One region of the Nisaea sediminum genome, then DNA from elsewhere that is predicted to be linked to it. Evidence: predicted binding sites of a transcription regulator. Region 1 holds the regulator's gene; the other holds the start of a gene.
What was found. Region 1 encodes PhoB, which activates phosphate uptake and scavenging genes when phosphate is short. Its sites were predicted from a motif close to TNTCATAAAACTGTCA; they were not measured.
Positions count from the first base shown of each region.

Region 1 (7,256 bases):
GGTGCGCCCGGAAGATCGAGTGTCCGCCGCGGGATTTCCGGGACGTAACCGGATGAGGAAGGTTTGCTCGGCTGCATTTTGGACTCCCCGTCCGGCTTGTCTGATTTGACCTCAGTGAAGGACGGCGCCGCCGGTTCCAAGCGGTCCTCCGCACGAGGCTCCCGTGCACTCACGCCGGGAGTGATTTCTCCGCCGCTGCCCGTGGTAGCCCCGGAGCCGGATTTTTTACGCCGAAACATCAGATCGTCAACTCATATGTGATGATTGGATTTCGCGGTCATCGACCTTAATACTCAAAGACTTATTATCATTTCTTCATGTCGTTCCGCAAGTATTCGAAGCGATGCAGCATAAAAGCGGTCGCAATGACCGGGCCGGCGAGGTTCAGGACGGGGATCGTCATGATCGCTGCGATCAGCACGCCGCTGAGGAAAACCGACCCTGATTTCTGCTTTCGCAGGGCTTTCGCCTCCGCCGGTTCCATGCGGCGCAGGGCCACCATCTCGAAGAATTCCCGGCCGAGCAGATAGCCGTTTGCCCCGTAGAAAAGCACAAGGTTGATGCCGGGGAGCAGATAGAACGGCAGCAGCACGAGGTTCACGAGGATGGTGATCCCGAGGAAGCGCAAGCCTTCGAGAATGGCTTCGCTGATCGGCTGGGGCCGTGCGGGGCCGAGATTCGGATAGTGCCGGGCTTCGACGGCCTTCGATACGGAGTCCAGAAACAGGCTCGAAATTGCGTTCGAGGCACCGGGGAAGAAGAGGAGGCCGAGCACGATCACCACCAGACTTCCAACCCAGGCGAGGAGATCGTCGACCCAGCTGCCGAAATAGGCAATGAGGTCCAGCAGGTACCAAGCCGCGACGCCGAGCAACAGGATGGTCGCGAGCGAGCCGATGACGCTGAGGATGATCGGATTGCGCAGTTTCGGATCGGAAAGCTGGCCGAGTGTGGCCGTCAGGGCAGAAAACATCGATCCTCTCTTCTCTTTGGTCCGTCCCGCAACGGATTAGATGGGACTTCATCAGCCGGGACCAAGCATTTCGTGCCCCTAAGAGCACAGTGCTCCGGCGAGTACAAGGCCTGTCGGGCGAAGCGTCTTCCAATGCCATCGCCGCTCCAGTACCTTGTCGCCCGAATTCGGCGGACCGCAGTTCCGCGATCCAGTCCCTCACCTTGCTTCCGGGAGCCGCCCGCGTATGTCAGCCAAGACCATCGACGTTACCTGCATCGGAAACGCCATCGTAGATGTCATCGCCCGAGCCGATGACAGCTTTCTCTCGGAGAACGGGATCGAGAAGGGCGCGATGAACCTGATCGACGCGGAGCGCGCCGAGAGCCTCTACGACAAGATGGGGCCGGGGATCGAAATGTCCGGCGGATCGGCGGGAAACACCGCTGCCGGGATTGCCGCCCTGGGCGGCGCTGCGGCCTATATCGGCAAGGTCCATGACGACACGCTCGGCAAGGTATTTCGTCATGACATTACGGCGATGGGCGTCCGCTTCGACACGCCGCCGACGCTCGACGGCCCGCCGACGGCGCGCAGCCTCATCATGGTGACACCGGACGCCCAGCGCAGCATGAACACCTTCCTCGGGGCCTGCGTGCAGCTCGGCCCGCAGGATATCGACGGCGACCGGATCGCCGCCAGCAAGGTGGTCTATCTCGAAGGCTATCTGTTCGATCCGCCGGAAGCGAAGAAGGCCTTCATTGAGGCGGCGAAAAGGACCCATGCGAGCGGCGGCAAGGTCGCGCTGACCCTGTCCGATCCGTTCTGCGTCGATCGGCACCGCGACGCCTTCCTGGAACTGGTGGACCATCATATCGACATTCTGTTCGCGAACGAGCAGGAGCTGCTGTCGCTCTACCAGACGGACAATTTCGACGACGCTTTGCAGAAGCTGCGCTGGAGCTGCGAGTCCGCCGGCGTGACGCGCGGGGCGAAAGGTTCGCTCGTGCTGCACAAGGACGAGGTGCATGTGATCGATGCGGAGCCGATCGAAAAGGTGGTCGACACTACAGGTGCCGGCGATCTCTATGCGTCGGGCTTCCTCTACGGCTACACCCAGGGCATGACGCCGGCCGACTGGGGCCGGGCCGGCAGCGTCGCCGCCGCCGAAGTGATCTCGCATTACGGCGCGCGGCCCGAAGCGGATCTCAAAGACCTGCTGGCGGCCCGGCTTGCTTGAGACCGCGCGCGGCATCCGTGACTGGGCGGTCGAGACGGCGGCGCTTTATCTGAAACGCCGTGTCCTGGTCGTCCTGCTTCTCGGCTTCTCAAGCGGGCTTCCGCTGCTGCTTTCCTTTTCGACTCTCAGCGCCTGGATGCGGGAGTCGGGCGTCGATTTGACGACCATCGGCGTCTTCGCGCTGGTCGGGACGCCCTTCACGCTGAAATTCCTCTGGGCGCCGCTGATGGACCGGCTCGCGGTCCCGCTGCTTGGCCGGTTGCTCGGGCGGCGCCGGGCCTGGTTGCTGACGACACAGCTTCTGTTGATGTCGGCGATTGTGCTCATGGGCGCGACCGACCCGGTGGCAACACCCTGGCTGATGGCGCTCTTCGCGGTCGTCGTCAGCTTTTGCGCCGCAAGTCAGGACATCGTCGTTGACGCCTATCGAATCGAATCTCTCAGCGAGGACGAGCAGGGCGCGGGGGCGGCCGCCTATACGCTCGGCTACCGTGTCGGCATGCTCGCCGCCGGAGCGGGCGCGCTGATCGTCGCGGACCAGGCCGGCTGGTTCACCGCCTATCTTGCGATGGCCGGGTTGGTTCTGGTCGGGATTTTCACCGTGCTATCCAGCCCGGAGCCGGAAACCGGTGTCCCGGAACCGAAGGCGAATACCCCGGCAGAGTGGCTGCGGAGCGCCGTCTACGAGCCGTTCGCGGAGTTTCTGACCCGGCGTGGCGCGCTGCTGATCCTCGCCTTCATCCTGCTCTACAAGCTCGGGGACGCCTTTCTCGGGACACTCACGAACCCTTTCTATATCGATCTCGGCTTCAGCAAGACCGAGATCGCCGAAGTCACGAAGCTGTTCGGATTGGTGGCGCTGCTGGTCGGGCTGTTCGCCGGTGGCGCGCTGGTGAAGCGCCTCGGTCTGCTCAAAGCGCTGCTGGTCTCCGGCGTGCTGCAAGCGGCGTCCAACCTCATCTTCGTCGCCCAGGCGCTGGCCGGGCACGATGTCTGGATGCTGACCGTGACGATCGGCGTGGAGAATTTCACCGGCGGGATGGGGACGGCGGCGTTCGTCGCCTATCTCTCGAGCCTGACCAATGTCGCCTTCACGGCGACGCAGTACGCGCTGCTCTCGTCCTTCATGGCGTTCGGACGCACGGTGCTGAGCTCCGGTGCGGGCGCGGTCACGGACCATATCGGCTGGATCGGCTTCTTCATCGCCTCGACGGCGATCGCCGTGCCGGGGCTGATCCTGCTTCTGGTGCTGATGCGGATGTTCCCGCCGGAGAAGACCGGCGGGGCCCAGGCATTGGACTGATTAGCCGGCGGACTGATCAGGCGGCGGCGCTCGGTCGGTCGAGCGCGTAGCCTGCCGACCGCACGGTGCGGATCAGATCGGATTCGGTATCGATGTTGATCGCCTTGCGCAGACGGCGGATATGCACGTCCACGGTGCGCGGTTCGACATAGATATCCGGTCCCCAGACCCGGTCGAGCAGCTGCTCGCGGGAGAACACCCGCCCCGGATGCTCGAGGAAATAGCGCAGCAGCCGGAACTCGGTCGGGCCGAGATGGATCTCGCGCTCGTTCCGGCGCACCTTGTGGGCGGCCAGGTCCATTTCCAGATCCTCGAACTGCAGCGTTTCCGCGTCGCTTGCGGGGCGCGTCCGGCGCAGGACCGCGCGGATGCGGGCGATCAGCTCGCTCGGGCTGAACGGTTTTGTGATGTAGTCGTCGGCACCGGCATTGAGGCCGCGGATGCGGTCCCCCTCGTCGCCGCGGGCGGTCAGCATGATGACCGGGATGGCCTTGGTCTCGGGCGTGCGGCGGAGCCGGCGGCAGACCTCGACGCCGGAGAGCAGCGGCAGCATCCAGTCGAGCAGGATCAGGTCGGGGTTCTTTTCCATCGCGAGAAGCATCGCTTCCTCGCCGTCACCGGCCTCCAGGACCTCGAAGCCTTCCCGTTCCAGATTGTAGCGCAGGAGGGTGACGATCGGCGCCTCGTCCTCCACCACCAGGATCTTCTGACTCATCATATTCATCGGACTTCTACTCTCGATTTCAACGCTTACTCAGGCATTTCGACGACGTAGCTGGCGTCCTCGCCTTTCGGGCGATCCGCTTCCATTTTCTTTCCCTTGATCTGGAAGTGCACGGTCTCGGCGATGTTGGTCGCGTGATCGCCCATCCGCTCCAGGTTCTTGGCAATGAAGAGAAGGTGAGTCGATGCCGTGATGTTGCGCGGATCCTCCATCATGTAGGTCAGGAGTTCGCGGAACAGGCTGGTATAGAGCTCGTCGATGTCCTCGTCCCGGTGCCAGGCGGCGACGGCGAGCTCGAGATCGTCATCGGCATAGGCGTCCAGAACGTCCTTGATCAGCGACTTCACCAGGCTGCCGATCCGCACGATGCCGTTGGCCGGCGGAATTTCCGGCAGGCCGCTGAGCACGATCGCCCGCTTGCCGATATTGGCGGCATAGTCGCCGATCCGTTCCAGGTCGCTGACGATCTTGAGGCTGGCAACGACGGTTCGAAGATCGCCGCCGAGCGGCTGGCGCAGCGCGAGCAGGCGGAGACTCATCGCCTCGATCTCGGCCTCGAGCGCGTCGATCCGGCCGTCCGCTTCGCGCACCTTCTGCGCCAGCGCCTGATCGCGGCGATGCACGGCGCGGACTGCGGACTCACACTGCGCTTCGACCAACCCACCCATCTGGGCGATCTTGGCTTTCAGGGTATCGAGATCCTCGTCGAAGGAGCGGACAATGTGGTCGTTCATCGGCATCTGTGTGCTCTCAATGGCCCGGATCAGCCGAACCGCCCGGTGATGTATCCCTGGGTGCGGGAATCCGTCGGATTGGTGAAGATCTGCTCGGTATCGCCGACCTCGACCAGCTCGCCCAGATGGAAAAAGGCGGTGCGCTGGGAGACGCGGGCGGCCTGCTGCATGGAGTGAGTGACGATCACGATGGTGAAGTTCTCGCGCAGCTCGTCGATCAGCTCCTCGATCTTCGCCGTCGCGATCGGATCGAGCGCCGAGCAGGGCTCGTCCATCAGGATCACTTCCGGGTTGACCGCGATCGCGCGGGCGATGCAGAGCCGCTGTTGCTGTCCGCCGGAGAGACCGGTGCCGGGTTCCAGCAGGCGGTCCTTCACCTCCTCCCAGAGGCCGGCCTTGGTCAGGCTGGTCTCGACGATCTCGTCGATCTCGGCCTTGCTCGCGGCCGTGCCGTGGATGCGCGGGCCGTAGGCGATGTTGTCATAGATCGATTTCGGGAACGGGTTCGGCTTCTGGAACACCATGCCGACCCGGGCGCGAAGCTGCACCGGATCGAGGTCAGAGCTGTAGATGTCCTCGTCGTCGAGGGTGATCTTGCCTTCGACCCGGCAGATGTCGATGACGTCGTTCATCCGGTTGAGGCAGCGCAGGAAGGTGGACTTGCCGCAGCCGGACGGACCGATCAGTGCCGTCACCTCGTTCGGCTTGATCTCAAGATCGACATCCATCAGCGCCTGCTTTTCGCCGTAGAAGACCTTGACCTTGTCGCCCTTCATCTTCGGCGTCGCGGTGGAGGCCGAGGAACCGCTCGTCTTGCTCATCTTTGCTTTCTCGCTCATCGGAAACCTACCAGCGCCGCTCGAACTTCCTGCGGAGCAGGACGGCGACGAAATTCATGAAAATCAGGAACGCCAGCAGCACCATGATGGCGGCCGAAGTGCGTTCGACGAAGGCGCGTTCGGGACTGTCCGCCCAGAGATAGATCTGCACCGGAAGCACGGTGGCGGGATCGGCGAAGCCGCCCGGAATGTCGACGATGAAGGCGATCATGCCGATCATCAGCAGCGGCGCGGTCTCGCCGAGTGCCTGCGCCATGCCGATGATGGTTCCAGTCAGGATGCCCGGCATCGCCAGCGGCAGCACATGATGGGTGACCACCTGCAGCGGGGAGGCGCCAAGGCCGAGCGCGGCCTCGCGGATCGAGGGCGGCACCGCCTTCAGGGCCGAGCGCGCCGCGATGATGATGGTCGGCAGCGTCATCAGCGCCAGCACCATGCCGCCGACGAGCGGGGCGGAGCGCGGGAAGCCGAAGAAGTTCAGGAACATCGCGAGACCGAGCAGGCCGAAGACGATCGACGGCACCGCGGCGAGGTTGTTGATGTTCACCTCGATCAGGTCGGTCCAGTTGTTCTTCGGCGCGAATTCCTCGAGATAGACCGCGGCCATGACACCGACAGGGAAGGACAGCAGCAGTGTGATCAACAGCGTCAGGGCCGATCCGGTCACGGCACCGAGGATCCCGGCCTCTTCCGGCTCGCGGCTGTCCGCGTTGACGAAGAAATCGGTGTTGAACCGGGTCTCCACGCGGTCCGCGCCATCGAGCTTGTCGTACCAGCCGAGCTCCGTATCGCTGACGCGGCGGTTGCCCTCCGCCTCGCCGCGGTCGACATATCCCTTGGCCAGCATGTCGACATCGTCGGAGGCCTTGACCCAGAGATCGAGAGTCCTTCCGGCAAGGGACGGATCGGCGATGACCATGTTCCGGAGCACGTAACCGGCATTCGGTGAGACGAAATTATAGAGCTTGCGCTTGTCGCTCCGGCCGGTCACCTCGGGGAAGTTGTCGCGCAGGTTCTTTTTCATCAGCGCGCCGTAGTCGGCGTTCTGAAGCTGCTCCGGATCGCCCGTGCCTGCCGGATCGAGATATTCCGCATCGAAGGTGATGGAGAGCTTCACATAGGTCTGCAGGAACGCGCTCCAGCCGGTGCCGGCAATGCTGCCGACGAGGAAAACCAGCATCAGGCCGGCGGCGAGAATGCTGCACAGCCCGTACAGGCGGAAACGCCGCTCGGCGGCGTAGCGCTTCTTCAGGCGCTCGCCGCTCGCGGTCGGCCGGCGGATCTCGGCGGTACCCGGTTTCGAGTTCATGATCGCGTCAGTCATATTTTTCCCGATACTTCCGGACCACCCGGAGGGCGATCACATTCAGGCCGAGGGTGACGAAGAACAGCACCAGACCGAGGGCGAAGGCCGCGAGGGTCTTGGCGGAGTCGAATTCCTGGTCGCCGACCAACAGAGTGACG
Region 1 covers NZ_JACZCQ010000006.1:594,772-602,027, reverse strand. Annotated here, with positions in the region: gene IG122_RS14850 (bactofilin family protein) at 1-77, opposite strand, end outside; gene IG122_RS14845 (EI24 domain-containing protein) at 308-973, opposite strand; gene IG122_RS14840 (adenosine kinase) at 1,200-2,192, shown strand; gene IG122_RS14835 (AmpG family muropeptide MFS transporter) at 2,185-3,495, shown strand; gene phoB (phosphate regulon transcriptional regulator PhoB) at 3,512-4,210, opposite strand; gene phoU (phosphate signaling complex protein PhoU) at 4,246-4,953, opposite strand; gene pstB (phosphate ABC transporter ATP-binding protein PstB) at 4,983-5,774, opposite strand; gene pstA (phosphate ABC transporter permease PstA) at 5,800-7,101, opposite strand; gene pstC (phosphate ABC transporter permease subunit PstC) at 7,109-7,256, opposite strand, start outside.

Region 2 (7,256 bases), on a different contig from region 1:
GAACAGCTGCAGCGCGGCCATCTGGTGCATTTTCGGATTGTCGAATTTCGGGATTGGGCTCGGCGCCATGATATAGCGGCCGTTCACCTGGACCGGGTAGTTGTAGGAGGTGGTGATGCGGCCGAAGCGCGCGATGCTCTCGTAGAGGCTGACATGCATGACGCCGTATTCCTCGAGCGCATGCATCTTGCGCGTCTCGGTCTCGCGCGGCTCGACCCAGCGCAGCGGCTCGGGGATAGGCACCTGGTAGACGAGGATCTGCTCCTCGGTCAGCGGCTTCTCGGGTATCCGGTGCCGGGTCTGGATGACCGTGGCCTCCGCGGTCTTCTCGGTGGTCGCGACGCCTGCCGTCTTGGCGAAGAAGCGGCGGATGTTCACGGCGTTCGTCGTGTCGTCCGCGCCCTGGTCGATCACTTTCAGCGTGTCGTCGCGGCCGATCACCGCGGCCGTGACCTGCATCCCTCCGGTACCCCAGCCGTAGGGCAGCGGCATTTCCCGGCTGCCGAAGGGGACCTGGTAGCCCGGGATCGCGACGCCCTTCAGGATCGCGCGGCGGATCATCCTCTTCGTCTGCTCGTCGAGATAGGCGAAGTTGTATCCCTCGACCTGGGCGACCGGTTGGTCGTGTTCCGGGGCCTGCCAGGGCTGGGGGCTTTGATTGGTGCTCATGCTCTCGTCCTACTCGGCCGCGGCCAGTTCGTCGTCATCGGTTCGGTTCTCTTTCTCGCGCGCTTCGATCTCGGCGCGGAGCTCGCGCACGGTCACGAGTTCGCCCTGGAAATCGACATAGTGCGGAAGCTTGAGGTGCTGGACGAAGCCGGAGGCCTCGACATTGTCGGAATGGTAGAGGACGAATTCCTCGTCCTGCGCCGGGGCCTCGATCTCCTCTCCGAACTCCCGCGCCCGAAGCGCCCGGTCGACCAGCGCCATGGACATCGCCTTGCGCTCGCAATGGCCGAAGGTCAGGCCGTAGCCGCGGGTGAATTGCGGCGGCACCTTCGAGGAGCCCTTGAACTGGTTGACCATCTGGCATTCGGTGACGGTGATCTCGCCGATCTCGATCTCGAATCCGAGTTCCTCTGGCACGAAAGACACGGGCAGTTCTCCCATGCGGATCTCACCGGCAAAGGGGTGGGCATTGCCGAAGCCGCGCTGGGTCGAATAGCCGAGCGCGAGCAGGAAGCCCTCGTCGCCGCGCGCCAGGTTCTGTAGGCGCGTCGCCCGGTCGGCCGGGAAGCTCATCGACTCCCGGGTGAGATCCGGCACCGTTCCATCCTCGTCGTCGGGAATTTCGAGCTCGATCAGGCCCTCATGATCGAGGATGTCGGCAACCCGCGGCATGCCTTCCGGAACCGGCTCGTCCGATTTCGGCGCTTCCCTGGTCTCGCCGTTCGCCGCCAGCGTGAAATCGAGCAAGCGGTGCGTATAGTCGAAGCTCGGGCCGAGGATCTGGCCGCCGGGGAGATCCTTGTAGGTGGCGGATATCCGCCGGCGGATCTGCATCTTCGCGGTATCGATCGGCAGCGAGGCGCCGAACCGGGGCAGGGTGGTGCGGTAGGCCCGGAGCAGGAAGACGGCTTCCTGGATGTCGCCATTCGCCTGCTTGATCGCGAGTGCGGCCAGATCCGGGTCGTGGAGCGAACCTTCGGTCATCACCCGGTCGACGGCGAGCGGAAGTTGTTCGCGGATCTGCGCGATGGAGAGTTCCGGAACCCTGCGGTCGCCCCGGCGGATATCGGCGAGGTAGCGCAGCGAGTTCTCGATCGCCTTGTCGCCGCCTTTGACTGCTACATACATAGCGCTATTCCTTTCCTGCCGTGAGCGAGACCGTCGTCGTCCGGGGGATCGCCACCATCGAGGCGCCCGAGACGAAGACCAGATCGATGCCGCGGGGGAAGTAGCGCTGCTGCGCGGCGCGCACGGTCCAGAAGCCGGCGGGAACGTCCGGCAGGTCGAGACGCGTCGTGTCCTTGATGCCGGGGCCGCTGAGAACCAGCGGACCGCCGGCTTCTACGGTATCGACCTGGATCAGCAGGGTCGCTCCGTTCTCCGGATACTCGTCGGTTCCCGAATTGAAGCCGGAAAGGCTCTCCGGCGCTTTATCGAGGATCGCGAAGGCGGCTTCCATCGGGTCGTCGGTGATCCGCGTGCCGCAGTGGAACTTCAGGTAGGTCTCCGCCGCATTCGTCGAAAGGGCGGGGGAGACATAGAGCGGCGTCTCGAAATCGACCAGGGCGAGGGCGATGGCCGTTGCCGCTCGGTCGAGCGTGCTCGGACCCTCAAGGTCGATGTCTATGGTCTGCACCGTTCCGGGGCGGGCCATGGCTTCAAGAAGATGCCGGAACACCTGCTGGGACTCCGTCACCGTATCGGCGAAACCGGGCGTGAGATGCGGCGCGTGGGCCAGATTGTCGGCGGACATCGGCTCAGTTCTCCCGTGCCACGGTGAAGAATTCGACCTTGGTCGCCGCCGCCTTGCGGCTGGCCTGCTTACGCCGGTCGAGATGCCGCAGTTCGAGCGGCTTGATGATCGAATGTTCGATGGTCTCGGAGCGCTCCCTGCGCTGCATCAGCGCGTCGATGACGGCTGCGACTTCTGCGTGATCCTTATTGCGCCCGGAGACATAGCCGTGTCCGACGAGGCCGCAGGACAGTCCCACCGTGCAGCGCGTGACCGTCATTTCGCCCAGATTGAAGCGATTTCCGGTGCCGCCCATGCGTCCGCGGACCATCACCATGCCGATTTCCGGTGCGCGGATCCGGTTCCATTGAGGTTTGTCCGGGAGGTTCTGCCAGAGGCTGTTCAGATCTTCGTAGGACGCCTTCGCAAGAATGGACATCCAGCGCTTGCGCTCTTTCGAGTGTGGCGGCGAGGCTTGCGGTTCCATCGGCTTGTCCTTTTGTTCGACAAATTCATAATTTGTCTAGATGTCTATATCTTTATGTGTTATAGACCCGCCCGACGCTCCACGCAATGGGGGCTGGATGAAACTTTGATGACTGTTGGAGAGGCGCCTTGATCGAACGCAACAGCGGACAGGCCATTTGGCGGCAGATCGCGACCGATATCTCCGACGCGATCCGTTCCGGACACTACGCACCGGGCAGCAAGCTGCCGACCGAGGCGGAGCTCTCGCAGCTTTACGGGGTCAACCGGCATACGTTACGCCGGGCCGTTTCCGAACTGGCGGAAGACGGCGTGATCCGGGTCGAGCAGGGGCGCGGTAGTTTCGTCCAGGAGCATGTGCTCGATTATCTCGTCGCGAAGAAGACCCGCTTCTCCGACAACGTCTTGAGCCAGAAACGCACGCCGGGTGGCCGTACTCTGCTGCTGCAGGAGGAAGAGGGAGACCCCGCTATCCTAAAGCAGCTCGGCCTCACCAGATCGAGCAAGCTGACGCGCCTCGACCGAGTCGGGGAGGTAGACGGCAGGCCGATCTCGGTCGGCAGCCACTATTTCCCCTCGGTCCGCGTGCCCGGCTTCGCGGATCTGCATAGGGAACTGGATTCGATCACCAAGGTTCTGACGCGGCTCGGCCATGGCGAATATACCCGAAAGGTCACGCGCGTGACGGCCCGGATGCCGGACGCTGCCGACGCGGATCTGCTGCAGCAGCCGCGCAGCCGTCCTGTGCTGGTCGTCGAGTCGATAAATGTGACGCCCGACGGCAAACCTATTGAGTACGGCATTGCCCGCTATGCCGCGGATCGCTTCCAACTGGTGTTCGAAAGCTGAGCGGATCCTTCCTGGAACGATTGTTCGTCTCGGATTCGAAAGAAACTGATCGCAAAGCGATCCTTGACCTTGGGGACGCCTCAGGCGAGGTAATACGAGAACTTCAACCCGCGTGAAGCGGGACGAACAAGGGAGGCAGGCGAAGATCCTGCCTGATGGTTTGATGGTGACATCCACCTACGTTTTGCGTCTCGTCAAAGACGTTTTCTCTCCGCATGCCGTTTCGAAGAACCTGCCTGACGCCTTCCGGATTCTGTATTGCAACACGGGAGATCTGGCGTTCGAGGGCGGCAATGTTCTGCAGCCTGACGAGGCGCGGTATATGCGGACCGGTTACGCCCTGCGGGCGGGGACCGAAGGCGGAGAACTCTGGCGCTGGGAAATCGGCGACGCGAAAGCGAAACCCGATCTCGATCTCGGCGAGGGAATTCACAGCGAGCTCATTGTCAGCAATGCGGTCCCGAGCGTCGAGAAGCTGGAAGATTGGCTGATCCGTTGCGACAGCGTGCTTTTTCCGACAGGCGGCGCTGCCGTGCCACACACTCATATGGGCCCGGGTATCCGCTGTATGCGCAACGGCAAGCTGACCCTTTCGAGCGATACGAAATCGCAGGATTACCATCCCGGTGACGCCTGGTTCGAACCGGGCGGTCAGGCCGTCTGGGCCAATGCCTGCACCGACGAATGCACGCGCTTTATCCGCGTTCTCCTTCTGCCCAAGGACCTCAAGGGCAAGAGTTCGATCCGCTATCTGAACGAGGCGGACCGTCAGAAACCCAAATCCCAACGCTATAAGAGTTATGTAGATGAGCTCCTCTCCCTCAAGTAACGGTTCCGGTGCCGGTCGCCTCGGCGGCCACATTCTTGTCGATGCACTGGTGACCGAAGGGGTGGATCTTGTCTTCGGCGTGCCGGGCGAGAGCTATCTCGCGGTAATCGACGGGCTGCAGGAGACCAACGGGATCCGCACCGTGATGTGCCGCCAGGAAGGCGGCGCCGCGATGATGGCGGATGCCTATGGAAAGCTCACCGGCCGTCCGGGTGTCTGCATGGTGACCCGCGGACCGGGCGCGACCAACGCCAGCGCCGGCGTGCATGTCGCTTTCCAGGATTCGACCCCGATGGTGCTGCTGGTCGGTCAGGTCGCCCGCTGGATGGTCGAGCGCGAGGCGTTCCAGGAAATCGACTATCGCCGCATGTTCGGCCAGATGGCCAAATGGGTGGCGCAGATCGACGATGCGGCACGCATTCCGGAATATATCAGCCGGGCCTTCCATACGGCGGTGTCAGGCCGTCCGGGGCCGGTCGTCCTGGCGCTGCCGGAAGACATGCTGATGGACTATGCCGAGGCGCCTCAGATTGCACCCTATGTTCCGGTCGAGCCGCATCCGGGCCAGCAGCAGATGGCCGAATTCCGCGCCATGCTGGAGAAGGCCGAGCGGCCGATGATGATCGTCGGCGGCGGTGGCTGGGACCGCGACGCCTGTGAGAAGATCGAACGGTTCGCGGTCGCCAACGGCATTCCGGTCGGCGCCTCCTTCCGCTGCCAGGATTATTTCGACAATCGCCACCCGCACTATGTCGGCCATGTCGGCATCGGCATCGATCCCTCGCTTGCCGCCCGCATCAAGGAGAGCGACATGGTGATCGCCCTCGGGACGAGGCTGGGGGAGATGACCACGGGCGGCTACACGATGTTCGACATTCCGCGCCCGAAACAGGGGCTGGTGCATATCCACGGCAGTGCCGAGGAATTGGGCCGGGTCTATCAGGGGGACCTGCTGATCAACGCATCCCCGCGCGCCTTCGCGTCCGCGCTGGCCGCGATGAAGCCGGTCGACGGGGCCAAGCGGAAGAAGGATATCGCGAAGGGCCATGCCGATTATCTCGCCACGCTGGAGCCGCTGCCGGTTCCGGGGGCGGTGCAGATGGGCGATATTGCCGCCTGGCTGAACAAGACGCTGCCGGAAGACGCCATCATCACCAACGGGGCTGGCAATTACGCCACCTGGATGCATCGCTTCTACCAGTATCGCGGTTTCCGCACCCAGCTTGCGCCGACCAGCGGGTCCATGGGCTACGGGCTGCCGGCCGCGGTCGCGGCGGCGCTGGTCCATCCGGAACGGGTCGTCGTCTCGATGAACGGCGACGGGTGTTTCATGATGCACGGCCAGGAACTGGCAACGGCCATGCAGCACGGGGCCAAGCTTATCATCATCGTGATCAATAACGGCATGTACGGCACCATCCGCATGCATCAGGAACGCGAGTTCCCTGGCCGGGTGAAGCATACCGAATTGCAGAACCCGGATTTCGCCGCGCTGGCGCGTGCCTATGGTGCGAACGGCGAGACGGTGCTGGAGACCGCCGCGTTCGCGCCGGCCTTCGAGCGTGCGCTGGCGGCGGACAAGCCGACCCTGATCGAGGTGAAGATCGATCCGGAGGCGATCACGCCGAAAACCACGCTCTCCGCGATCCGTGCCGCCGCTATGGAAAAGGCCGGCTGATTTCACATGCCGCTCCCGTCTCGCGTCTAAGCGAATGGAGCGGCATCCCTTCCGGTGCCGCCCGCAATCGTCGGACCTCGGAGGAGACGGTCATGCGCATGCGGAGATGGTTATTGTGGGAGCTGGAGCGGGACAATCAGCAGATCCCGCCCTGGATATTCTACTGGTTTCGTCCGGCCAATCAGGTCGAGGCGGTCATCCTCGAGGCGCTGCGGGTCAGGCGGAACGTCGTTCGCTGATCGGATGAACGCGGGGTCCGCGCCTCAGTCGTATTTCCGTTTGCGGTCGAGTTTCTCGACCAGTTTGCGGCGCTGTTCGGGCGTCAATTGATCCATGATCTCGATCATGAAGGAATGTGTCTCCGCCCGCATGCGGTCGTGGACCGCGTTCATTCGGTCGAGGGCCTCGAGATAGGCATCCTTGTCGAACGGCTCGCGAACCAGGGCCGCGCGGATCGCACGCCGGCTTTCCCGCGTTTCCTCGAAGTTCTCGCGCATGGCTCCGTCGTGCTGTGCCAAGCGGTCGCGCAAGGCCGGCGTCAGACTGTCGCCGAGCGCGTATTCGATCACCGCGGACATCGACTTGCCATGCCGCGGTCCACCATGACCTCTGAAACCATCCCAGCGGTCCCAGCGGCCGACGACCATTCCGGCGACGAACAGGTTGAGGGCGACGGACAGAAACAGCAGCAGTGCCAGAGTGCGGGTCCGGGTCCAGGTCATTGGTTGATCTCCAGTGTCTCCGCGCCGAGCGCGCGTTCCACGATCGTCAGTTGATCGTCAAAGACAGTTGCCGTGTCTGCCGGCAGATCGGTCAGGCTGATCCCGACGATGAATCCCGCCGCACTGGCCGCGACCAGCCCGGCCGCAGGCTGCCAGAGCCCTCCGAACGGCCAGAGCGCGCTGAACAACCCGCGAAGATCGAATGCGATGCTCGGTTTGGCGACTGGAACAGAAGGCAGTTCCGCCTCGTTGAGGAAGCCGGCGAGGGCGGCATCCAGATTGGCCCATTCG
Region 2 covers NZ_JACZCQ010000002.1:215,303-222,558, reverse strand. Annotated here, with positions in the region: gene IG122_RS04580 (alpha-D-ribose 1-methylphosphonate 5-phosphate C-P-lyase PhnJ) at 1-669, opposite strand, end outside; gene IG122_RS04575 (carbon-phosphorus lyase complex subunit PhnI) at 679-1,797, opposite strand; gene phnH (phosphonate C-P lyase system protein PhnH) at 1,802-2,422, opposite strand; gene phnG (phosphonate C-P lyase system protein PhnG) at 2,427-2,888, opposite strand; gene phnF (phosphonate metabolism transcriptional regulator PhnF) at 3,017-3,736, shown strand; gene IG122_RS04555 (cupin domain-containing protein) at 3,900-4,565, shown strand; gene IG122_RS04550 (thiamine pyrophosphate-binding protein) at 4,543-6,243, shown strand; gene IG122_RS04545 (hypothetical protein) at 6,336-6,482, shown strand; gene IG122_RS04540 (periplasmic heavy metal sensor) at 6,507-6,965, opposite strand; gene IG122_RS04535 (hypothetical protein) at 6,962-7,256, opposite strand, start outside.
Region 2: the regulator PhoB is predicted to act here: its motif matches at 2,987-3,002, upstream of phnF (phosphonate metabolism transcriptional regulator PhnF).